DNA from 2 places in the Halobacillus sp. ABH2_015 genome. Region 1 is predicted to be linked to the other one. Evidence: predicted binding sites of a transcription regulator. Region 1 holds the regulator's gene; the other holds the start of a gene.
The links. Region 1 encodes Rex, which represses fermentation and respiration genes when NADH is low (regulators of the CRP and FNR family bind a similar motif). Its sites were predicted from a motif close to TTGTGAAATATTTCACAA; they were not measured.

Region 1 (11,080 bases):
GGAGCCGAGAATCACCTTCGCTTCCTCTCTGGCTTCTTTACAGCGCATGGCGCTCAATGATGTGAGTGATGGGATTGCCAGTGAAGCCAATGAAATCGCAGCCGCTTCACGCATGGATCTTATCATTGATCCGGAGGCGGTTCCTTATTCCGAAGCTCTAGCGAGGTGTTATCCTGGTCATTATCAAGCATGGATGTTTTCCGGTGGAGAAGATTTTGAGCTGCTAGGCACAGTACCGGAGAAGGATTGGGATGTCGTTGAAAAAGCAGCACAGTCCGTAGGTGTCCGTTTGACCAGGATTGGAAATGTGGAGCCTATGAGGTCTGACAGTCCCTCTGTATGGCTCACCAAAGACGGAAGGCGGGAGAGACTTGACGCCTCCGGGTATACACACTTAAAGGAAGAGGGTGAGTAAATGACTGCATTCGAATGGAAAAGCAGTTCAGTAGAAGAAACGAACGATATGGCTGTCCGGCTTGGAGAGAAGCTGACTGCGGGTGATGTACTCACCCTTGAAGGAGACCTCGGGGCGGGGAAGACGACGTTTACGAAGGGACTTGGAAAGGGTCTCGGTGTGAAACGGACCATTAACAGCCCGACTTTTACGATTATTAAGGAATATGAGGGGCGCGTGCCTTTTTACCATATGGACGTTTATCGTCTGGAGGACAGTGATGAGGATCTCGGCTTCGATGAATATTTGGACGGCGGCGGGGTTACCGTTGTGGAGTGGGCCCAGTTCATTGAGGAATACCTTCCAGAAGAGCGACTGGATATCACAATCCGGTACCTGGATGATACCGTCCGCGTCTTTCACTTTGAAACAGCCTCTCCTCGATTGGAACAGGTATGTAAGGAGATTTTGTCATGAATATTTTAGCGATCGATACTTCGAATTACGTAATGGGAGTCGCGGTTCTTAGAGACGGTGAAGTCGCCGGGGAATACGTGACCCATATGAAAAAGAACCATTCCATCCGTCTGATGCCTGCGATTGACCAGGTGATGAAGGACACAGGAATGAAACCGGAAGAACTGGACAGGATCGCTGTCGCTCACGGACCTGGATCCTATACAGGTGTCCGCATCGGACTGACGACGGCGAAAACGATGGCATGGTCTCTTGGAATTCCTGTTGTCGGTGTATCCAGCCTGGAGGCGGCTGCACGTCAGGGAGCCTTTTTCCAAGGATATATCAGCCCGTTTTTCGATGCCCGGCGCGGTTTAGTGTATGCCGGGTTGTATGACAGAGAGATGAACCTAGTGAAAGAGGAGCGCAACCTGCTGATGGAGGACTGGCTTCAGGAGCTGAAAGAGCAGGGAGAAAAGGTGCTGTTTATCAGCCAGGATACAGCTGTGCATAAGGAACGGATCCTTGAAGTGCTCGGTGACCAGGCTGTCATTCCGGCCGCACCTTACCAGTTCGCGAGACCTTCCCTGGTCGCAGCTGCTGGAGCTGACAAGGAACCGGGGCCGCTGCATGACCTTGTCCCGAATTATCTCCGCCTTCCTGAAGCAGAGGCCAAATGGCTGGCCCAGCAGGAGAACAAGTAAAATGGCGTCCGTCCGGCGAATGACCATTGACGATGTCGAAGCTGTGATGCAGGTGGAGAAAGCATCTTTTGCTGTGCCGTGGTCACAGGAAACATTTGAAAAAGAAATGACCGACAATCCATACTCCTTCTACTATGTTGTGGAAGAGGATGAGAAAATCATCGGATATTGTGGATTGTGGTTAATTATCGATGAAGCGCATATAACCAACATTGCCATTCTTCCTGAGTACCGTGGATACAAGTACGGGGAACTGCTCTTCGGGCATACGTGCCGGGAAGCCGTCGAGCGGGGAGCTGTACAGCTTTCCCTTGAAGTCCGTGTCTCCAACATGGCTGCCCAGCATCTATACCGGAAATTCGGTCTTGTTCCCGGTGGTGTACGGAAGAGGTATTATACAGACAATGGAGAAGATGCGCTCGTTATGTGGGTGGGATTAAAATGAACGAAGATCAATACATTCTTGCAATTGAAACGAGTTGTGATGAAACAGCCGTCGCTGTCGTGAAAAATGAAACCGAACTGATTACAAACGTCGTTGCCTCACAAATAGAAAGTCATAAGCGCTTTGGCGGCGTCGTCCCGGAAATCGCGTCAAGGCATCATATTGAGCAGATGACCCTCACGCTTCAGCAGGCACTGGATGAGTCGGGTATGACGATTGATGATATGGATGCGATTGCTGTGACAGAAGGACCGGGGCTGGTCGGCGCGTTATTAGTCGGTGTGAACGCCGCGAAGTCGATAGCTTTTGCCAAGCAGAAGCCACTCGTTGGTGTGCATCATATCGCCGGCCATATCTATGCGAACCGTCTGGAAAAAGAATTTCAGTTTCCACTGCTGGCGCTCGTCGTTTCCGGTGGACACACAGAGCTCGTACTGATGCGCGAGCACGGTTCGTTTGAGATTATTGGGGAAACGCGCGATGATGCCGCAGGAGAAGCCTATGACAAAGTGGCCCGGACGCTGAAACTTCCCTATCCAGGTGGGCCGCATATCGACCGTCTCGCTCATGAAGGGGAAGAAACGATTGATTTTCCACGGGCATGGCTCGAGGAGAGTTCCTACGACTTCAGCTTCAGTGGATTGAAGTCAGCTGTCATCAACCGTCTTCATAAGGCGAAGCAGCGTGGGGAAGAGTTAAAGGCCGAGGACGTTGCGGCCAGCTTCCAGGCAAGTGTTGTCGATGTTTTATCTACGAAAGCTCTCCGGGCTGCGGAGGAATACGGTGTGAAACAGATGATCGTTGCTGGTGGGGTGGCCGCCAACAAAGGGTTAAGAAAAGCGTTGGAGGAAAAATTCCAGAACAGTGAGGCAGAACTGCTGATTCCGCCCCTTCATTTGTGTACGGATAATGCAGCAATGATTGCAGCAGCTGGTGCCGTAGCTTTCAATCAAGGCCATCGTTCCGGCTGGGATTTGAATGCCAACCCCGGGCTCGATCTTGAAAGGTACGGAGCAAGGAAAACAGGCTCTCCTTCCTAAAGGGGAGCCTTCTTTTGTTCAGTTATCCACATGTGTATAAGTTCTTTTTCCAGTAAAAGGCTGTGGGCAAGTAGATATTGGAAAGAAAACGTTACCATTATACGTGGATAAGTACGGGTTTTTCTGTGGATAATGTGAATAACCCTGTTGAGAACTGTAATTACGCGTGTGGATCTGTTGAAAACTTTGTGGATATTGAATAGTGGTTCACAGGGTTATGAGAAGGATCGCAGGTTGTCGGGAATTTTCTCGGCAGTTCATAAAAAAGACCGTTCCTTTTTTATAGTCTAAAAAAAAGCCGGCGCTTAAGCGCCGGCTTTCTTGTTTACTCATGAAGAGCTTCCCATTCTTCCATTAAAGCTTCTAAACGAGCATTCTTTTCTTTATTGTCTTCCGTAATCTCAAGAGAGCGTTCGTGGTCCTGGTAAATATCCGGATCACAGAGCAGTTCTTCGTTTTCTTCCAATACAGCTTCTACTTCTTCGATTTCCTTTTCGATTTCAGCAATCCGGCGGTTTTTCCGGCGTTCCTCACGCTTCGCAGCTTTATCCTCTTCAAAGCTGTTTTTCGGAGGCGCCTGCTTTTCCGCCGGTTTTTCCTGGGCACGTTCGGCTTCTTCCAACTGCTGCAGTTCGTATTCTTCCTGCTTCTTCTCCACATAATAGTCATAGTCCCCGAGGAACAGGCGTGTGTTCTCCGGCTTCATTTCTACGATTTGATCGGCAATCTTGTTGATGAAATAACGGTCGTGGGAAACGAACAGCAGAGTGCCTGGATAATCGACGAGTGCCGCTTCCAGGACTTCTTTACTGTCCAGGTCCAGATGGTTGGTCGGCTCGTCGAGAATGAGGAAATTGGCTTCCTGCATCATCAGCTTGGCGAGGGACAATCGTGCTTTTTCCCCACCACTCAATGCGGAGACCGGCTTCAGCACGTCCTCCCCGGAAAACAGGAAGTTGCCGAGAATCGTCCGGATATCTCTTTCATTTTTCATCGGGTAATCGTCCCACAGCTCATTCAGCACCGTTTTCTTAGACTGAAGTTTGAGCTGTTCCTGGTCATAATAGCCGATCTGGACGTTTGTGCCAAGGAGTTTTTTCCCTTTCGTCCCTTCCAGTTCACCGACAAGCGTCTTCAGAAGGGTCGTTTTTCCGACCCCGTTCGGTCCGACGAGTGCTACAGAGTCCCCGCGGTTCAGATCAAGCGTCAGGTTATCGAATAAATAGGACGAGCTGTCCGAATAGCGGAAGGCATAGTCTCTCAGCTTCAGCACATCATTGCCGCTTCTTCTCGCAGCCTGGAAACTGAACTTCGCTGACAGGTTGTCTTCTTTTGGTTTGTCGAGCTTATCCATTTTCTCGAGCTGCTTGCGGCGGCTCTGCGCCCGTTTACTCGTTGTGGCCCGGACAAGGTTCTTCTGGATGAAGTCCTCCATCCGTTTGATTTCTTCCTGCTGCTTTTCAAAGCGTTTCATTTCCTGTTCGAAGTCGGCTTCCTTTTTCTTTAAATAATCGCTGTAGTTGCCATGATATTTTTTCGATGATTGAAAAGCGATCTCGTATACGGTATCGACGATTTTATCCAGGAAGTAGCGGTCGTGCGAGACGATGACCACAGCACCGGGATAGCCCTGAAGGTAGTTTTCCAGCCAGCTCAGCGTATCAATGTCCAGGTGGTTGGTCGGCTCATCAAGAATCAAAAGATCGGGACTGGTCAACAGCAGTTTCCCGAGTGCCAGCCGTGTTTTCTGACCGCCACTTAATGTAGAAATCGGTGTAGTCCAGTCAAAATCCTTGAAGTTAAGTCCGTTCAATACAGCCCGGATATCGGCTTCATAGTGGTAGCCGCCGGCAGTCTTGAACTGCTCCTGCTTCCGGTCGTAGTCCTTCAGCAGCTGCTGATAGCGGGTCTGATCTTCCACCAGGGCGGGATCGGCCATCTGCACTTCCATGGAACGGAGTTCTTTCTCCAGTGATTTCAAGTGGTCAAAAACCTGCTCCATCTCGTCCCAGATCGACTTTTCGGACTGCAGACCTGTATGCTGCTCCAGGTATCCGACCGATGCATCTTTCGGTTTGAACATATCTCCGGAATCGTAGCTCATCTCTCCGGCCATAATCTTCAACAGGGTCGATTTTCCTGCCCCGTTCCGGCCGACGATGGCAAGCCGGTCATTCTTTTGTACTTCCAATTTAATATTCGTTAAAATCAACTCGGCGCCGAAACGCTTCGTCAGTTGATTCAGCTGCATGAGAATCATGTCGTTTCACCTCGATGAACTAAGTGTATCTTATACGGATACCTGCTAGCAACAGAATGCCCCGTGTGAAAAGCGATCGTTGACGACTCCGGATTGATTTTTTGGTAGAATAAGAGTAGTGTTTCAATCAGAACCATGTAGAAAAAGGGGAACGTGCCAATGGCGGAATTTAGTCATTTCAATGAAGAGGGCCGTGCCCGGATGGTGGATATATCCGGCAAGGAAGATACCGTAAGGACAGCGGTCGCCTTCACAAGTGTAGAAGTGAACAAAGAGATTTATCATAAAATTACAGAGCGGACGATGGAAAAAGGGGACGTTCTGTCTGTAGCCCAGGTAGCCGGGATCATGGCAGCCAAAAAAACCCCGGATTGGATTCCGATGTGTCACCCTCTGCCGTTGAAGGGTGTCGATATCTCCTTTGACTGGGAGCTTGATGGAGAGAAACCGCGTTTGATCATCGAGGTTTCCGCCAGGACGAAGGGAAGCACGGGTGTGGAAATGGAAGCGCTCACGGCTGCATCTGCTGCTGCTCTTACAGTTTATGACATGTGTAAAGCCGTTGATAAAGGGATGGTCATCGGACCGACGTATTTGTCGGAGAAGACCGGTGGCAAAAATGGCGACTATAAACGAACGGATCGGTAAAGGAGGTCGGAGCCATGGATATGGAACAAGCAAAAATTCCACAGGCGACAGCCAAGCGGCTGCCGCTGTATTACCGCTTCTTGAATAACCTGCACAGTCAGGGAAAGCTGCGTGTATCATCGAAAGAGCTGAGTGAGGCGGTGAAAGTCGACTCCGCTACGATCCGCCGGGACTTTTCCTACTTCGGAGCACTCGGGAAGAAGGGCTACGGCTACAACGTGGAATACCTGCTGTCCTTCTTCAGAAAGACGCTCGATCAGGATGAAACGACGAAGGTCGCCCTGATTGGTGTAGGGAATCTGGGAACGGCTTTTCTGAATTATAATTTTACGAAAAACAACAATACGAAAATCGAAATGGCTTTTGATGCCAACGAGGAGCGGGTCGGTACGGAAGTCGGCGGTGTCGAAGTGCACCACATCGACGACTTGGAAAACCAGCTCGGTGACCTTGAGGTGGCCATCTTAACAGTACCGGCATCTGCCGCCCAGGGCATTGCCGAACGCCTTGTAGAAGCGGGTGTGAGCGGAATTCTCAATTTCACGCCGGCGCGGATCAGCGTTCCATCGCGCGTGCGGGTGCATCATATCGACCTTGCGATTGAACTGCAGGCACTCGTTTACTTCCTGAAGCATTATCCGCTGATGGAGGATGAGCCGCTGGATGAAGCATAAAAAAGACTTAGAGCGTCGTCTGCTCTAAGTCTTTTTTATTACTTCGTCGTTTCTTTCCAGCTGTTGTCCATCAGCATTTTACCCGGCCACGTGTAGGCGGTCAGTCCGCCGTCCACAGTAAGATCCTCACCGGTAATGAACGAGCTTTCCTCAGAAGCGAGGAAAAGGGCGGCGGAGGCGATTTCCTCCGGCTTTCCTAACCGGCCCATCGGTGTTACCCATTTCTGCGCCTCCCGGAACTCACGACCTTCCTCTTCTTTTTTCGTACCGGCAAGTTCATCAACGAGCGGCGTTTCAATCGTTCCGGGGGATACGGCATTCACGCGGATGCCCTGACGTGCGTAATCAATCGCCATGGCCCGGGTGAAATTGGTGATTCCGCCCTTGGCTGCGTTGTAGCCGGAACGATCCAGGTCAGCCGCCTGTCCCGACATGGATGATGTATTGATGATCGAGCCACCATTTTCGAACATAAGCGGAAGTAGATATTTACTGACTAAAAAGGTGCCGCGGAGGTCGACAGAAATGATCTGGTCGAACAAATCGACCGGATATTCGTGCACCTTGCCGCCTTCTTCATCGACACCGGCGTTGTTGAAAAGCACATCAATCGTTCCGTACGTTTCCTCTACATAATTGGCAAAGACGCGGACACTTTCCTGCTCGGATACATCCAGGGCGTAGGATTCCGCCTGCCCGCCATGGATGTTGATTTCCTCCACAGTTTTGCGGACATCCTCTTCATCGACGTCAGCACAGATGACGCGGGCGCCCTCCTGGGCAAAAAGCTTCACGGTAGCTTTCCCGATTCCTGTCGCGGCTCCTGTAACGACTGCCGTTTTATTGTTTAAACGTCCCATATGATCTTCCTCCTTTATTCGTCTGGTTGTATGGTACCCAGGGGTTAAAGACTGGAAACATAAGGGAACGCTTACACCGCTTATTTGATGAAAAACAAACTGGAACGGCCGATGGAAGGGTTAATCCGGCTGCGAGGTGGTATAGTAGATAATAGTGTACGAATCGACAGAAAGTGAGGGACATCTATGAGTAAACTGCCGAATAAATGGCTTGTCGTCATATCGGTTTTGTTTGGAACGTTTACCGTCATCTTAAATAATAGTATGCTGAACCCGATTTTACCGCGGTTCATTGAAATCTTTGATTCCAACGCCGTAGCCGTCGGGTGGATTTTAACGATCTTCATGGTCGCCATGGGGATGACGATGCCGCTGACGGGCTATTTCGGAGACCGGTTCGGGAAAAAGAAAGTCTACCTGACCGGTTTGTTTATTTTCATCCTTGGGTCGTTATCCGGATTCTTTTCCTCCACGCTCAGTATGGTGATCATCTCCCGGGCGATTCAAGGAATGGCCGGGGGCTTGATGCTGCCGATCGCCATGGCGCTCATTTTCAACTCGTTTCCGAGACATGAGCGCGGACTGGCCGTCGGTGTATACGGGGTTGCGGCGATGGTCGCTCCGGCGATCGGCCCGACCGTCGGGGGGCTGCTGATCCAGTATGTGGACTGGCCGTGGCTGTTTGCCTTTAACATTCCATTCGGACTGACGGGGCTGATTCTATCCGCGAAGTTTCTGGAGCGGACGGAAACGCATCCGGAGAAAAAGTTCGACCTTGTCGGGTTTCTTATCATTACCTTAGGTATCGGATCCGTGTTGTTTGCGCTCGGACGGGGGCGGACACTGGATAAATTGATGGATCCGCTGAACCTGACGCTCGTGGTGGTCGGCTTACTGGCAATCGTCCTGTTTGTTTTTTACGAAAACCGTCAGGACGACCCGCTTCTCAATTTATCGGTCTTCAAGGTGCCGACCTATTCCGTGTCCATCCTTGTCACCTCGGCTGCATCGATTGGATTATTCTCAGGAATTTTCCTGCTGCCGCTGCTCATTCAAAATGTCTACGGCTTGAATGAAGTCATGACAGGACTGTTGTTCCTGCCGGCAGCCGCGGCGAGCGGGGTGTTCATGTCGATCGGCGGACGGATACTTGATAAAAAGGGACCGAAGTACGTCGTTCCGCCGGGTCTTGCGATTATGGCCCTGGCGACACTGGGTCTTGGGATGCTGAAGCTTTCCACCCCATACTGGATGATTCTCGCCTTGAACACGGTTCGCGGTCTCGGCATGGGGATGGGGAACATGCCGGCGACAACGTCCGGAATGAACGCCATTCCTGAGCATCTGGTCGCACAGGGAAGTGCGATGAACAACATCATCCGGCAGATTTCCTCCTCGCTCGGTATCGTCTTTTTCTCTATTTATTATGAAGTCCGCCGGGCGCAGATTTCCGCAGGAGGAGATATTGATATGCAGGCGGCCACCCTGCAGACATTAAATGAAGCTTTCCTCGTGTCGGCGGTTGTGCTGCTGATTGCGCTGCCGTTTTCCTTTATTCTGAAGGGCGTTCCGGATGAGGATGAAAAGGAAGCATAAATAAAGGGCTTGTTCTCACTTGGAACGTATGTGGATGGTCGTGTTCCGCTTATCGGTGGATGCCTGCCCGCAGGCACGGCCACCTTAATAAACATAAAAAAACGCAGGCATCACGCCTGCGTTTTTCTTATTTCTTCGTATTCTTAATTTTGTTATGAAGGTTGTATAAACGAACGGCCACGGCAATGTTAAAGGTGGCGACAAGCGACAAAATGATCGTCGTTGCATTCCAGATCGTTTCAGCCGCTGCCTGAGCGGCAATATACGTAAAGGCAATCCCTAAGGAAAAATACAGCAGCGCCATGAATAATGGAGATGTTTTCATAAGTTTAGAATAACCCTCCAATGAAGATCGTCTCGATCTGCTCCTGCATCCGGCGGATATCTTCCTCTGTCAAAAAGTACTGGGTTGCGACAACAAACGAGTTCATCGCCATATGAGCCACGATTGGTGTAATAATTCGTTTTGTTTTGACGTAAAGGAAGGCGAATACCACACCCATGGAGAAGTAGACTAACATGTGCTTAAAGTCGAAGTGGAACGCACCGAATACAAGCGCGGAAACAAGAACCGCAAGCAGGAAGTTCGTGCGTTTGTAAATTTCTCCAAAAATAATTTTACGAAAAATAATCTCTTCTGTAATCGGAGCGAATACAACAGGGAGTAAAATGAAAAGCGGGGCTTCCCGGGCAATTTCCATCAAGCCCATCGTATTTTCCGAACCGGCCGGCACACCGAACACCTCACGTTCAATGGTGGCGGCAATCGCCTGTGCGAATAAAGCGAGAAACACCCCGGCGATCGACCAGAGAATGACTTTTCCGGCACCGGCTTTTTCATCGCGTGCGTACGTATTCTGTCTTTCCGGACGGAGCAGCAGCAGAATGATCAATGTCGCGATCGTAAAGCTGACAACAGACCAGATGGCAATCGCGTCAAACTGCTCAAGTCCCGCAGCCATCAGAAGCGGAGCGAATACAACTGTGGAAAGCTGTGTCACTACATAAGTTAAAATGATATACCAATATCGTTTGGGCATACGTTTACGACTCCTTTTATTCAGCAGCAGGAACACTTCCTGCACTACATACTTTATGTATTTTATCACAGTTTCAAAACCACACGTAAGCGATACGCAGGAACGTGCGATTTTTGTCGAAAAACTTGGATAAATTTCTAGAGTTTCTACTTGAAAAACAGTAGTGAATTGATTATGATAAGAATTGTGTTAGCACTCACCTATGTCGAGTGCTAATAAACGACTAAAATCTGAACAACCATATCAAGGAGGGTGTCCTAATTGTTAAAGCCACTTGGTGATCGTATTGTCATTGAACTTGTTGAAGAAGAGCAGACTACTGCAAGCGGAATCGTACTTCCGGATTCTGCGAAGGAAAAGCCGCTGGAAGGTAAAGTTGTTGCTGTCGGTAACGGCCGCGTAACCGAACACGGCGAGAAAGTAGCACTTGAAGTCGCAACCGGCGACCGCGTGATCTACTCCAAATTCGCAGGTACCGAAGTGAAGTATGAAGGCAGTGAATACTTGATTCTCCGCGAATCCGACGTACTTGCTGTCATTCAGTAAATTCTTCAAAATACTTAAACATACGATATTAATGAGGAGGGCATTTTAAATGGCTAAAGAAATCAAATTTAGTGAAGACGCACGCCGCTCTATGCTGCGTGGTGTAGATACATTAGCAAATGCTGTTAAAGTTACACTCGGACCAAAAGGACGTAACGTCGTTCTTGATAAAAAATTCGGTTCTCCACTCATTACTAATGATGGTGTAACGATCGCAAAAGAGATCGAGCTGGAAGACCACTTCGAAAACATGGGTGCTCAGCTTGTATCTGAAGTTGCTTCCAAAACCAACGACGTTGCCGGTGACGGTACGACGACAGCAACGGTTCTTGCTCAGGCGATGATCCGTGAAGGTCTTAAAAACGTAACATCCGGTGCGAACCCTGTCGGTATCCGTAAAGGAATCGAGAAAGCGAC
Region 2 (12,564 bases), 2.8 Mb from region 1:
CCAAGCTCCCTGCCATTCATGTCCAGCTCATTTCCGTCCTCATCGACATACTGAACGCCTAACGCCTGGAAAAATCCGCTTCCGGCATCAACGGTGGCACTGCCGCCAAGGCCGAGGATGATCGTTTCTGCTCCTTTTTCAATCGCCGCCTTCGCCAGTTCCCCGGTCCCGTAGGTGGACGCTTGAAGAGGGTTCTTTTCTTCGTCATTCAAAAGAGGAAGACCGGAAGCGGAAGCTGTTTCAATCACAGCCATCCGCTCCTCCGGAATCCATCCATAAGAGGCGGTTATTTTTCTTCCTAATGGATCATGAACCGTCTCTTCAATCAGTTCCCCGTCAAACATCTGCATCAAAGCTTCAACGGTCCCTTCACCACCGTCCGCCATCGGAATGGACTGAACATCAACCGTAGAGTCACTTGCTTTAAGTCCCTGCTTCACCGCTTCGCAGGCTTCTGCACTGCTCATCGATCCTTTAAAAGAATCCGGCGCTACAATGATTTTCATTGTTCTCCCGCCTTCAGCCACAGCGCTCCGTAAGGCTGGACCGTTATTTTTTCTTCCGTCGTGTAGGACACTCCGCTTAAAGCATCAACAAACGCTTCTGACTGCAATGGAGCCTGAAACTCTTCCGTATCCACTTCCACAGCTTCTTCAGAGACGTTAACAATCGAAACAAGTTCACCACCGCGGACGATTGTAAACAACCGGTCATCCAGGAACAGCACTTCCTGCTTGGCGTTCGGGTGGAAGGCTTTCTGCTGTTTGCGAAGTTCGATTCTGTCCATAAACGTCGTAAATACCCGGTTTCGCAAAGTTCCTTCCGTATCGAGGTCTTTCTTAAGCTTGTCTGCCTCCAGCTTCTCACGATTAATGGAACGGTTCCTTCCTGTCGCTTCGACTCCTGCCAAGTCATTCAGTGACCCGAGCAGACTGTGCACGTAAATGCCGGGAACACCTTTGACAGAAAGAAGGATCGTCTGCGCAGCAAGGAAACGGTCGACCGCATCGTGAGGCGTCTCTTCCGGCTTCGTCAATGCACTTAAATAGTTGATATTCAGTTCATATGGACTCTTTGTACCGTCTCCATTATCTTTGTAGGAAACGAATCCTCCCTGTTCCTTCGCACGATCAGCAAGACTCTGTACTTCCCCTTCATTTAAAATCCCTTCCACAGGACGGAGTCCGACGCCGTCGTGGGAAGCCAGGAAATTGAAGAATGACGTATGATCGCTCGTGTCTTCCAACGCATCAGCCCACTCGGAAAGATGGCGGGCATTTCCGGAAACAAACGAGTGCAGTGTCAATGGCGGCAGTGGGAATTGATAGACCATGTGCGCTTCATTGTGTCCGCTCCCGAAGTAGCTGATGTTATCTTTGTGCGGCACATTGGTTTCCGTAATCACGATTGTACCCGGGGAAATTTCCTCCAGGACGTGGCGCATCACTTGAACGATTTTGTGCGTTTCCTCAAGGTGGATGCTCGTTGTGCCAAGCTGCTTCCACAAAAAGCCGATCGCATCCAGACGCAGATAGCGCGCGCCATGCTGGACGTATGCGGCAAGAATTTGAAGCACTTCTGCGAATAACGCCTCACTCTCATAATTCAAATCGATCTGATCATCACTGAACGTGGTCCAGACATATTTTGCCCCTTCGGCGTGCTCCACTTTTGTTAAGAGTGGTAGAGCCCGCGGACGGACAACCGAACTATAATCAAGCGAAGGATCGGATTCCACAAAGTAATCCTGGTATTCCTCTTCCCCTTTTAGGTAATTTTGGAACCAATTACTTTTTCTTGAAATGTGGTTGATGACCGCATCAAACATCAAGTCGTAATCCTCGGACAATTCGTGCACATTATCCCAGTCACCAAGCTCCGGGTTGACCTCCAGATAATCCTGGACAGAAAAACCGTCATCCGATGTGAACGGGTAAAACGGGAGAATGTGTACGGAATTGATGGTCTGCCCGACATACTCCTGCAGAAACTGTTTCAGCGTTGTGAGCGGATTTTCCCCCTCCTGCTTGATGGAGTCTCCGTACGTAATCAGCATCACATCGCGTTCATCCACCCAGTCCTTCGCCTGGGGCTTCTGCTTATAATTATCTATAATATCAAGCGTTTTCCTGTAAAGACGCTCTCCTTTTCCCTTTCCATATACGTCATAAAGGTTCTGTTTAATTTGATCGACAGCCGTTTGAGTCATTTTGTCCCCTCCAAAAATGATGTTAACGCTATCATAAGGGAAATAAGGGATGCTTTCCATGTTACAAACACCAATAATACAAACGTTTTCACGGATTTGTTTTGGTATATAGAACAAAAGAGAAGCTCAATCCGCTTCTCTTTCAGGTGATTTTATGGAAGGCAAGCGCCATCTGCAGTAATGTCGAATCATTGATATCACGGGGATCGTAACCGGTCACATCCTTAATTTTCTTCAACCGGTACTGAAGCGTGTTTTTATGAATGTGAAGTACCTCTGAGGTCGCTTTAATCGAACCCTTTTGTTGATAAAATGTCTCCAGGGTATGCTGCCAGTCTGGAATGGACCCGAGGTCTTCGGGCTGGAGCTTTCTTATAATGAAATCACGACGTACGGATTCAGGCACATCATACATGAGTGACTCCACGCCTAAATCTTCATAGAAATAAAGCGGTTGATGGTGATCAGATGCATAGCGGAGCGCACGGTCGGCCTCTTCCACCGATTTCCACATCGCACCGGGGGTCCGGCACAGGCTGCCGACACCGCCAGAGCTCTCCTGTTCATACGTCTTCAGCAGCGCTTCCTGGATTTCCCGTACCCGTGCATTGACTCTTGCTTTTTGGTAGAGCGGATCTTTATGTTCGTTCACAGACAGCAGGATCATATAGCGGGAACTGCCATCCGGGATCAGTACATGTTCATTGTAGTCCGGAAAGTGGCGGTGGATCAGCTTTTCTACGTTTCTCCGGTACCGCTGCATCTGCACTTCATCATTGACATCTCCGAGAGGGGATCCCAATTTGTCATACCAGTAATCCTGAAAACCGCTGAGCTCCAGCAGCACAGCCACCCGGGGTTTATAAATGTTGATGCCGAACATCCATCCCCTTGTCGCAAACAGCTTTTCATCCTGATACTGATTGCGGATCCATTCGTTCACAAACGTTTCCCTTGCCTGCGTCTCCAGCTCCACCTGCTCATCAAGATACGCTTCCTTAATGAGGATTTCCGTCATTTTTTGAAGCAGCGCGCCCTGCTGGCTGAGCTCCTCCGGTTCACCGGTGATCCCGATCACCCCGACGATCTGTTTATGCAGACGGACAGGAAGATTGATCCCGGCTTTCGCTCCTTCATACGTTTCTTTCGACGATATGACTAACGTATGGCCGGTTTCCAGCACTTTGGCTGCCCCCTCGTGAAAATCACCGATCCGCTTTTTATCAAGACTGGCGATGATTTTCGCCTTTTCATCCATGAAGTTGATATTTTTGTTCATGATCGGTTCGGTTTCCTGAACAATCGATTGAGCTACCTCTCTTGGGATCAGCATTCCCATTCCCCTCTCCGTCGTTCTTCTTATTATTCATCCTAGCACAGATTCCAGGAAGGAGATGGTCATATTCCCCTCTTTCGGCCTATATAGTGGTCTTACGATACTCTGGGAGGAATGATGGAATGACAGAAGATCAAAAACCGGTATTTTTCAAGAGGAAAATGTTCTGGATCCATACGGCTGCTGCGTTGGTGATATTCTTTACTGCATTTTTCATCGGTTCCTACACCCGTACCATTTCTTTAAATGAAGAAAAGCTGAAGTACGAAGAAGTAACAATGGAAATAGAAAAAGTTGAAAAAAGGTTCATCCAAAAACAAGGCGACCAGAAGGATTTAGAGAAGGATGTTGAGCTCCTCGACGAGAAAAAAGAGGAAATAAATGAACAGGTCAAGGCATTGGAAAAGGATTTAAGTGAGGCTGAAGCTCTGGTGGCGGAAAAAGATACACTTCAGGCAGATCTCAAGAAGCTGGAAGAATCAAAGAAATCCAAGGACAGTGAATTGGATGCTGTTGAAGCGGAAATAGATACGAAGAAGGAAGAACTGGCCATCGTAACCGGAAAAATCATTGAATTAAAAGAAGAACCGAAAACGCTCTCCGCCGGATTCTTCACTGTAGGGAAAGACATTCCTGCCGCCCGCTACAAAGTAACCCCGAATGGGAACGGCAACTTCTTTGTGAATGAAGGAGCTAAAGTCAATATCATGATTGGAAGTGGAAGCTTCTATGAGAGCGAATATATCTTTGAGGCGTTGGAAGGCGACGAAATCGAACTGACCACATCTGCCCATTTTACACCCATTCAATAGTTTTCCACCCTGCTTCCATTTATAATAGGAAGCAGGGTGGAACATCTCTCCCTTTCCCTCCAAGACCTCACACAAATATGTCCAACTTTTGAACAGGAAAACGCTTTAATGAAAACAGGACAAGCCTATTGTGAATTATTTCACAAAACTCATTGATTTCATGTTGGAAATATTGCACAATATAAATGTGAAATGATTCACAATAACTTGTTCATTATCTTTAGGGAGGAATTCATATGCCAAAACAAAATGTAAACCGTGTCGCTTTAATTGGAGCAGGATCCGTCGGAAGCAGCTACGCTTTTGCGATGTTGAACCAGGCGGTAGCCGAGGAATTCGTGATCATTGACCTGAATGAAGACAAAGCGATGGGCGATGCGATGGATTTGAACCACGGAAAAGTATTTGCCCCGAATCCGACGAAAACATGGTATGGAACGTATGAAGACTGCCGTGATGCCGACATCGTCTGCATCTGTGCAGGCGCGAACCAAAAGCCTGGCGAAACACGTCTCGACCTCGTCAAAAAGAACCTGGTCATTTTCAAATCCATCGTAGATGACGTGATGGCCAACGGATTTGACGGCATTTTCCTTGTGGCCACCAATCCGGTGGATGTGCTCACCTATGCCACATGGAAATTCAGCGGCCTCCCTAAAGAACGAGTGATTGGAAGTGGGACGATCCTGGATTCCGGCCGGTTCCGTTACCTGCTTGGAGAGTACTTCGATGTTTCTCCATCCAGCGTGCACGCAAACATTATCGGCGAACACGGCGATACAGAACTTCCTGTATGGAGCCACGCGACCATCGGCGGTGTTCCAGTCCTTGAATTGATCGAACGTCACGAAAACTATACAAAAGAAGATCTCGACGAAATTTTCGTGAATGTCCGCGATGCCGCCTATCAGATCATTGAGAAAAAAGGAGCCACCTATTACGGCATAGCGATGGGTCTGACCCGCATTACGAAAGCGATCCTATACAACGAAAACAGCATCATGACCGTCAGTGCATACTTGAACGGGGAATACAATGTGGATGACGTGTATATCGGTGTTCCAGCTGTCCTCAACCGCACGGGGATCCGTAATGTGATGGAAATCAACCTGAATGAAGAAGAACAAGGGAAACTGAATCACAGTGCCACTGTTTTGAAAGATATTCTAAGCGAACAATTCGATGTGAAACAGACGAACTAAACTTCTTTTGAAAAGAGATGATCTGCCATGTGGTTCCAACAGTATGATCCTTTTGGTAATCTGGGCGTGAGCGCGCTTTTAGCCGCTCTCCCCATCTTTTTCTTCTTTTTGGCATTAACCCGACTCCGTATGAAAGGGATTCTTGCTGCCTTTCTCACGCTCATCATGAGTCTGGGTATCGCTGTGTTCTTGTTTGATATGCCATGGGGCAATGCGCTCGCCGCAGCCCTGCACGGCATAGCGAACGGTCTATGGCCGATCGGTTACATCGTCATTATGGCCGTCTGGTTATACAAAATTGCTGTACATACCGGGAAATTCACGGTCATCCGTTCCAGTATCGCGAACATCTCTCAGGATCAGCGGCTGCAGCTTCTGCTGATCGGCTTCAGCTTCAACGCTTTCCTTGAAGGGGCCGCAGGATTCGGTGTACCGATTGCCATCAGTGCCGCCCTGCTTGTGGAACTAGGCTTCCGCCCGTTGAAAGCCGCAGCGTTATGCTTGATCGCCAATGCTGCTTCCGGTGCCTTCGGAGCGATCGGCATTCCTGTCATCGTCGGTGCCCAGATGGGAAACCTGGAAACGATGGAGCTTTCCCGGACACTGGCTTACCTGCTTCCTGCCATCTCCTTTGCCATTCCGTTTGTGCTCGTCTTTTTGCTGAATGGATGGAAAGGTGTGAAAGAAACCCTGCCTGCCCTGCTCGTCGTCAGTGGCATTTACACAGGCACCCAGCTGTTTACGATTCTATTTCTCGGACCTGAACTTGCCAACATCCTTGCCGCCCTCTTAAGTATGGCTGGTCTTGCGCTGTTCTTAAGAAAATGGCAGCCGAAAACGATCCACAGAGAAGCGGATGCTCCCGCTGTTCAGACCGGCGAAACGTACAGCCTGAAGGAAATAGTTAAAGCCTGGTCTCCGTTCTACATCTTAACGGCCGTCATTACGATCTGGAGTCTTCCTGCTTTTAAAGCCCTGTTCAATGATGGAGGCCTGCTTGCTGGTACGACCCGGTTGGTATCGATTCCATACCTGCACCAGCAGATTCAGAAAGCCCCGCCGATTGCGCCGGAAACAACCGCGCTTGATGCCATTTTTAAACTTGATTTTATTTCTGCGACCGGCACAGCGATATTGGTGGCTGTTCTTCTGACTGGGTGGTTCAGCTCTGCGATCACCCTTCCGGAAGGGATGAAAAACTTGAAAGCGACGATACAGGAATTGTGGATCCCTATCCTGACCATCTGCTTCGTCATGGGCTTTGCCAACTTATCCAATTTTGCCGGGCTGAGCTCCACCATCGGACTCGCCTTATCCAAAACGGGAAGCCTGTTCCCACTCGTCAGTCCTGTGCTCGGCTGGATCGGCGTTTTCATTACGGGTTCTGTCGTCAGCAACAACGCCTTATTCGGTCACTTACAGGCAGTCACCGCTGACCAGATCACCGCGAATCCGGCACTGCTCCTGGCAGCGAATACGGCCGGCGGTGTGATGGCCAAGCTGATCTCTCCACAGTCCATTGCAATTGCGACAGCAGCGGTTAAGCAGACCGGCCAGGAGTCCACGTTATTCAAGATGACGCTGAAATACAGCTTCATCCTGCTGGTGGTTGTCTGTGTAACGACATACATTTTGTCCCTCATCGGTGTATAAAAAGAAATCCCCGCTCTTCTTTAAGAAAGCGGGGATTTTCTTATGACGTTTCATTTCTTTCATGCAGATGTTCAAGAGCCTTCACGAGCGAAGCTTTGAACTGCTTTAGCTCTTCTTCATCCATAGCGAGGTGGTCGACCACCTGAAATGGGATGTCACGGGCATCCTTTTCCGCGTTTCTTCCCTGCTCAGTCAACGTGACGATCACCCGTCGCTCATCCTCCGGCGACCGTTTCCGTTCAAGCAGACCTGATGTTTCCATCCGCTTCAGCATCGGTGTGAGCGTTCCGGAATCCAGATACAGACGTCTGCCAAGCTCATTCACCGTCATGCTGTCCTCTTCCCATAGTACAAGCAGCACCAAGTACTGCGGATAGGTGACATCCAACTTTTGAAGCAGGGGTTTATACATTTTCGTCATTTCACGCGCCGCTGCATAAATGGAAAAACAAATCTGGTTTTCCAATTTCAAATGCTCTTCAGCCATATCGATCTCTCCTTTATACCCTCAATGTAGCGAATCCATCCATTTGTCACAACAAAACCAGTTTTTGAGTTCCGCTGGTTGACAAACTGATCTCTTTGCTATAAATTAAATTGTGCACAACTTAATTATACACAATTTAAATGAGGAGTGAAGAAAAATGGAAAAAGCTTTATATACAGCAGCAGCAACAGCACAGGGAGGACGTCAAGGTACGGTCACGTCCAGTGATGGTACCTTGAACCTTGATCTATCCATGCCTAAAGAACTTGGCGGCTCAGGAAAAGAAGGAGCGACGAACCCCGAGCAGCTATTTGCAGCCGGTTACTCTGCATGCTTTGACAGCGCTCTTCAACTCGTTGCCTCTCAGGCGAAGAAAAAAATCACATCTGCGATTACAGCCAACGTAAGCATCGGGAAAGAAGGAGAAGGCTTCGGTCTTGCTGTTGAACTTGCAGTGGAAATCGAAGGCGTTTCCCAGGAAGAAGCGGAAGAGCTTGTTGAAAAAGCCCACCAGGTGTGCCCGTACTCCCGTGCGACTCGCAACAATATTGAAGTTAAACTGACAACAACTGCAAAATAAAAAAAGAGAGCTCCTTACTAAAGGACCTCTCAGCTTGTAGAGAAACCTCTGTTTCTTTACAAGCTTTTTTCTTTCTTACCGCCAGGAGCGAAATCCCATCCTTTCCGCGGACGAGCGCCCGAGCTTCCGCAGGAGTGGATGGGATAACGCTCCTTGGGGGGCTTTTTCATATTCCGGCAGGCAGCCGTCATCAGCGCCTGTTCCTTCACTTTTTCTTTTCCAAGCAAGCGGAAATAGCGCAGCCCATGCCTTTCTTTTGAATCTGCAAAGCTACGCTCGACTTTCTCAGGCTGTCGAGCTACGTTTCGGCAGCTTTTTTTGAATTTATGAATGCGGACCCGTCTGCTCGTTACCCAGTGTATCCTGCTTTTCTTTAAGGCTCGGAAACGCGGTTATGCAGAGTCACGAGGAGCGTTCGGTGGTGACGCCTGCGGGAACAGCACGACCCGAAGATCCACTTGGGCAGGTGATTTTTCCTGACCAAGTCAGCGGAGGCCGTGCCCGCGGCAAGCACCCACCGATAAGCGGAACGTGTCCCAAACCACACGGAATGACAAACCTTTTTTCTACAGACGAAAAGAAGCCCCTTAAAAGGGGCCTCTCTATTGCTATTCAAAGGAAAAATCCTCCATACGCTAAAGCTCCGGCGATCACGAAAGCGGGATGCACCTTTACCCGCTCCATCAGCACGTAGCCGGCCACAATCAGAATGACCGTCTGCAGCCAGCCGATGCCTTCAAACGACTCCTTGAAAAAGCTCCACGCCATAACGCCGAGCAGTACGGCAATCACGGGACGGACATACATCGTCATCCGCTTCACTTTTGGTGAATCCTTATACTTGAACAACAGGCCGAGCAGCATGATCATTAAAATCAAGGACGGGGCCACCGTAGCAAAGACCGCAACAAAGGCACCCGGCACACCGGCCACTTCATAGCCGATATAACCGGCCATTTTTGTCGCAATTGGACCGGGAAGTGAATTCCCGAGTGCAAGTACTTCACTGAACTCCTGCACATCCATCCACTCATAGTTCTGGACCACTTCATTCTCCACAAGCGGAATCGAAGCCGGACCCCCGCCGTAACCGAGAATGCCGGGAATGAAGAAGGCGAGAAAAAGCTGCCAGTAAATCATCATGAAGCTCCCGCCTCCTTCGCTTTCTGCTTATCTTTTTTCACAAGGGCAAATACTAACAGGGCTCCGATAATGATGCCCGGGTGGATGGAGAGCACTTCCATCAGGATGACAAGCACGACAGCAGCGATAACCGTTTTCCGCCACCCCAATCCTTTTCCTGCTTTCTCCAGGAACTGCCACGTCAATACCGCCAGCATTACGCCAACGACGGGAATGACGGCGGCTGTCATCCCCTGCACCCAGTCAAACTGCTTGATGGATGACAGGGAGGTCAAAAGAATGATGATCAGAAGGATGGTCGGAATAATCGTCGCCAGAACCCCGATCAGCATCCCTGTCATCCCCTTCACCTGATGGCCGATATAGCCGGCGAGCTTTGTTGCAATAGGGCCCGGGAGCGTATTGCCGAGCGCCAGGATGTCTCCGAACTCCTCTGCTGTTACCCATTTGTATTTGTCCACCACTTCTTTATGAATCAATGGAATCGACCCGGGGCCGCCGCCATAACCGAGCATACCGACTCGGAAAAAGGCGATAAAGATATCCCAATAGGTTCTCATGATTTAGAACTCCTTCTCCTCAATTACCACCCCGCGGTTATCCCATCGGTCCGGGATTCCGTGCCTCCGACGAGGACGCCGCTTTCCGGATCTCTCCAGATCATCTGCCCGCGGCCGAAGCTGTTCGGCTCGACCTGAACCGTAATGTCATGGCCTTTATCCACGAGCTGCTGGGCGATATGGGAGGGGAAGGTCTGTTCCACTTCCACCTGCTTATCCTTCAGCCACTGCCAGCGCGGCGCATCAAGGGCCGCCTGTGGATTCAATCCGAAATCGATGGTATTCATGACGACCTGCACATGTCCCTGCGGCTGCATGAAGCCACCCATCACACCGAATGGACCGAGGGGGTTGTTGTCTTTTGTTAAAAATCCTGGAATGATTGTATGATACGTCCTCTTTCCACCTTCTAGAGCATTCACATGGTCAGGATCCATGGAAAAATTATGCCCGCGGTTCTGCAGGGCAATGCCTGTGCCGGGGACAACCAAACCTGAACCGAAGCCCATATAGTTGCTTTGAATGAAGGAAACCATATTGCCATCCCCGTCTGCGGTCGCTAAATAAACCGTCCCGCTCAAAGATGGTTCACCCGCTTCCGGCTGTCGCGCTTCTTCTCCGATGAGCTGCCGGCGCTCCTCCCCGTAGGATTCATTCAGCAGATCTTCTGCCGTATGCCTCATATAGGAAGGTTCGGTAATATGTTTCTGCCCATCCGCAAAAGCAAGCTTCATCGCTTCCATCTGCTTATGATACGTATCCACCGAATCCTTGGCCGGAAACTCGAAGCCTTTCAAAATATTCAACGCCTGGAGCGCAATCAGCCCCTGACCGTTCGGTGGGATTTCCCACACATCATAGCCGCGGTAGTTCACACGGATCGGATCCACCCACTCACAGCGGTGCTGAGCTAAATCTTCCTTCGTTATGTATCCGCCGTGCTTCTCTGAAAAAGCAGCGATCTTCTCCGCCAGTTCTCCTTCATAAAAAGAGGCGGCCTTCGTTTTTCCTATCGAGCGCAGCGTTTCTGCATGATCGTGGGACGACCAGATCTCCCCCGCTTTTGGCGCCCGTCCTTTTGGTGTGAACGTATGGAACCATTCTGAAAATACGTCATCCTCCAGTTCCTTTTCAAACGTCTGGACAGCCTTGTTCCAATATTTCGCAAGGGTTGGTGAAACAGGGAAGCCTTCTTCCGCGTATTGTACAGCGGGTGCAAGCACCTCTTCTAATGGAAGCTTTCCGAACGTTTCACTGAGTTCAGCCCAGGCGCTCGGTGCTCCAGGTACAGTGACAGGCACCCAGCCGTATTTCGGAATCTCCTCATGACCATCCGCCTTCACCTGGTCAATGGAAATCGACTGCGGCGAGCGCCCGCTCGCATTCAGTCCGTGCAGCTTTCCTTTCGTCCAAACCAGCGCAAAGGCATCTCCGCCAATGCCGTTGGAGGTCGGTTCGACAACGGTAAGGCAGGCGGCCGTGGCAATCGCCGCATCAATGGCGTTGCCTCCTTTTTTCATAATGTCGAGGCCCGCCTGCGCCGCCAGCGGCTGGGAGGTCGAGACCATTCCATTTTTGGCGTAGACGGCCTTGCGTGAGACCGGGTAGGGCTGGGCATGGTGGTTCAATGATATCATAATCAAGCACTCTCCTTATTCTCTTGTTCATATTCATTCGGTTTGTTCTGCTTCATACTGCTGATGATCCCGTACGTTAAGGACGCGGCGGCCATCACCAGAAGCACAGCTGAAATCGGTCTGGTAAAGAAGGTTGTCAAATCGGGACTTACGGAAATCGCCTGACGCAGGTTTTCTTCAATCATCGGACCAAGGATGATGCCAAGAATGAATGGGGCCAGAGGAAATAGATTGGCTTTCATCCAATACCCGATCAAACCAAAGGCAAGCAGCACCCACACATCAAACATCCGGTTGTTCACAGCAAAGCTTCCGAGCACGCAAAGCAGTAGAATCACAGGGATCAACACATGCTGGGGAATGTTATTGATCTTCAAAAACACTTTAATCCCAAGGCTCTGAACAATCAGCATCAGGAACGCCGCCAGGAAGAAAGAAATAAAGATTCCATAGACAAGAACCGGCTGGTTTTCCATCAATAACGGTCCAGGCTGAATGCCGTGAATCAGCAGGGCTCCAAGCATCATCGCCGTCACCGCATCGCCGGGGATCCCAAAGGCGAGCATCGGGACGAAGGACCCTCCAATGGAAGAGTTATTCGCAGATTCTGCTGCAATAATCCCTTCCTTTGTCCCTTTTCCAAATTCGTGAGACTTCCTGGAAAACTTCTTCGCAATATCATAGCTTAAGATATTCGCAATACTCCCGCCGGCTGCCGGGAGAATACCGACAAGTGTCCCGATAAAGCTCGACCTTATCACATTCGTTCCGGACGACCACATATCCTTTAAAAGCTTCGGCAGTGGGTAGCTGACGTTGGACGCCTCACTGAACGGAACAGGAGCAGGGGGTCTTTTGATATCACTCATCAGCTGGGAAAAGGCAAACAATCCGATCAGCACCGGCAGGAAGTTGAAACCTGACATGAGCTCAGACATTCCGAAT

Region 2: ACXAD6_RS15190 (L-lactate dehydrogenase) is a predicted target of Rex. The motif match lies at 4,486-4,503, and genes of this name have one in related genera.

The regions. Positions count from the first base shown of each region.
Region 1 covers NZ_JBSWUG010000002.1:125,062-136,141, forward strand. Annotated here, with positions in the region: gene thiL (thiamine-phosphate kinase) at 1-415, shown strand, start outside; gene tsaE (tRNA (adenosine(37)-N6)-threonylcarbamoyltransferase complex ATPase subunit type 1 TsaE) at 416-871, shown strand; gene tsaB (tRNA (adenosine(37)-N6)-threonylcarbamoyltransferase complex dimerization subunit type 1 TsaB) at 868-1,554, shown strand; gene rimI (ribosomal protein S18-alanine N-acetyltransferase) at 1,556-1,999, shown strand; gene tsaD (tRNA (adenosine(37)-N6)-threonylcarbamoyltransferase complex transferase subunit TsaD) at 1,996-3,039, shown strand; gene ACXAD6_RS00795 (ABC-F family ATP-binding cassette domain-containing protein) at 3,365-5,299, opposite strand; gene moaC (cyclic pyranopterin monophosphate synthase MoaC) at 5,459-5,947, shown strand; gene ACXAD6_RS00805 (redox-sensing transcriptional repressor Rex) at 5,962-6,621, shown strand; gene ACXAD6_RS00810 (SDR family oxidoreductase) at 6,660-7,481, opposite strand; gene ACXAD6_RS00815 (MDR family MFS transporter) at 7,668-9,077, shown strand; gene ACXAD6_RS00820 (YdiK family protein) at 9,205-9,402, opposite strand; gene ACXAD6_RS00825 (lysostaphin resistance A-like protein) at 9,407-10,117, opposite strand; gene groES (co-chaperone GroES) at 10,379-10,663, shown strand; gene groL (chaperonin GroEL) at 10,713-11,080, shown strand, end outside.
Region 2 covers NZ_JBSWUG010000002.1:2,894,978-2,907,541, forward strand. Annotated here, with positions in the region: gene ACXAD6_RS15170 (glycerate kinase) at 1-506, opposite strand, end outside; gene ACXAD6_RS15175 (sugar phosphorylase) at 503-2,209, opposite strand; gene ACXAD6_RS15180 (CdaR family transcriptional regulator) at 2,352-3,542, opposite strand; gene ACXAD6_RS15185 (hypothetical protein) at 3,668-4,357, shown strand; gene ACXAD6_RS15190 (L-lactate dehydrogenase) at 4,594-5,559, shown strand; gene ACXAD6_RS15195 (L-lactate permease) at 5,587-7,212, shown strand; gene ACXAD6_RS15200 (MarR family winged helix-turn-helix transcriptional regulator) at 7,253-7,699, opposite strand; gene ACXAD6_RS15205 (organic hydroperoxide resistance protein) at 7,857-8,279, shown strand; partial or broken gene ACXAD6_RS15210 (transposase) at 8,336-8,614, opposite strand; gene ACXAD6_RS15215 (chromate transporter) at 8,892-9,419, opposite strand; gene ACXAD6_RS15220 (chromate transporter) at 9,419-9,982, opposite strand; gene ggt (gamma-glutamyltransferase) at 10,006-11,619, opposite strand; gene ACXAD6_RS15230 (tripartite tricarboxylate transporter permease) at 11,622-12,564, opposite strand, start outside.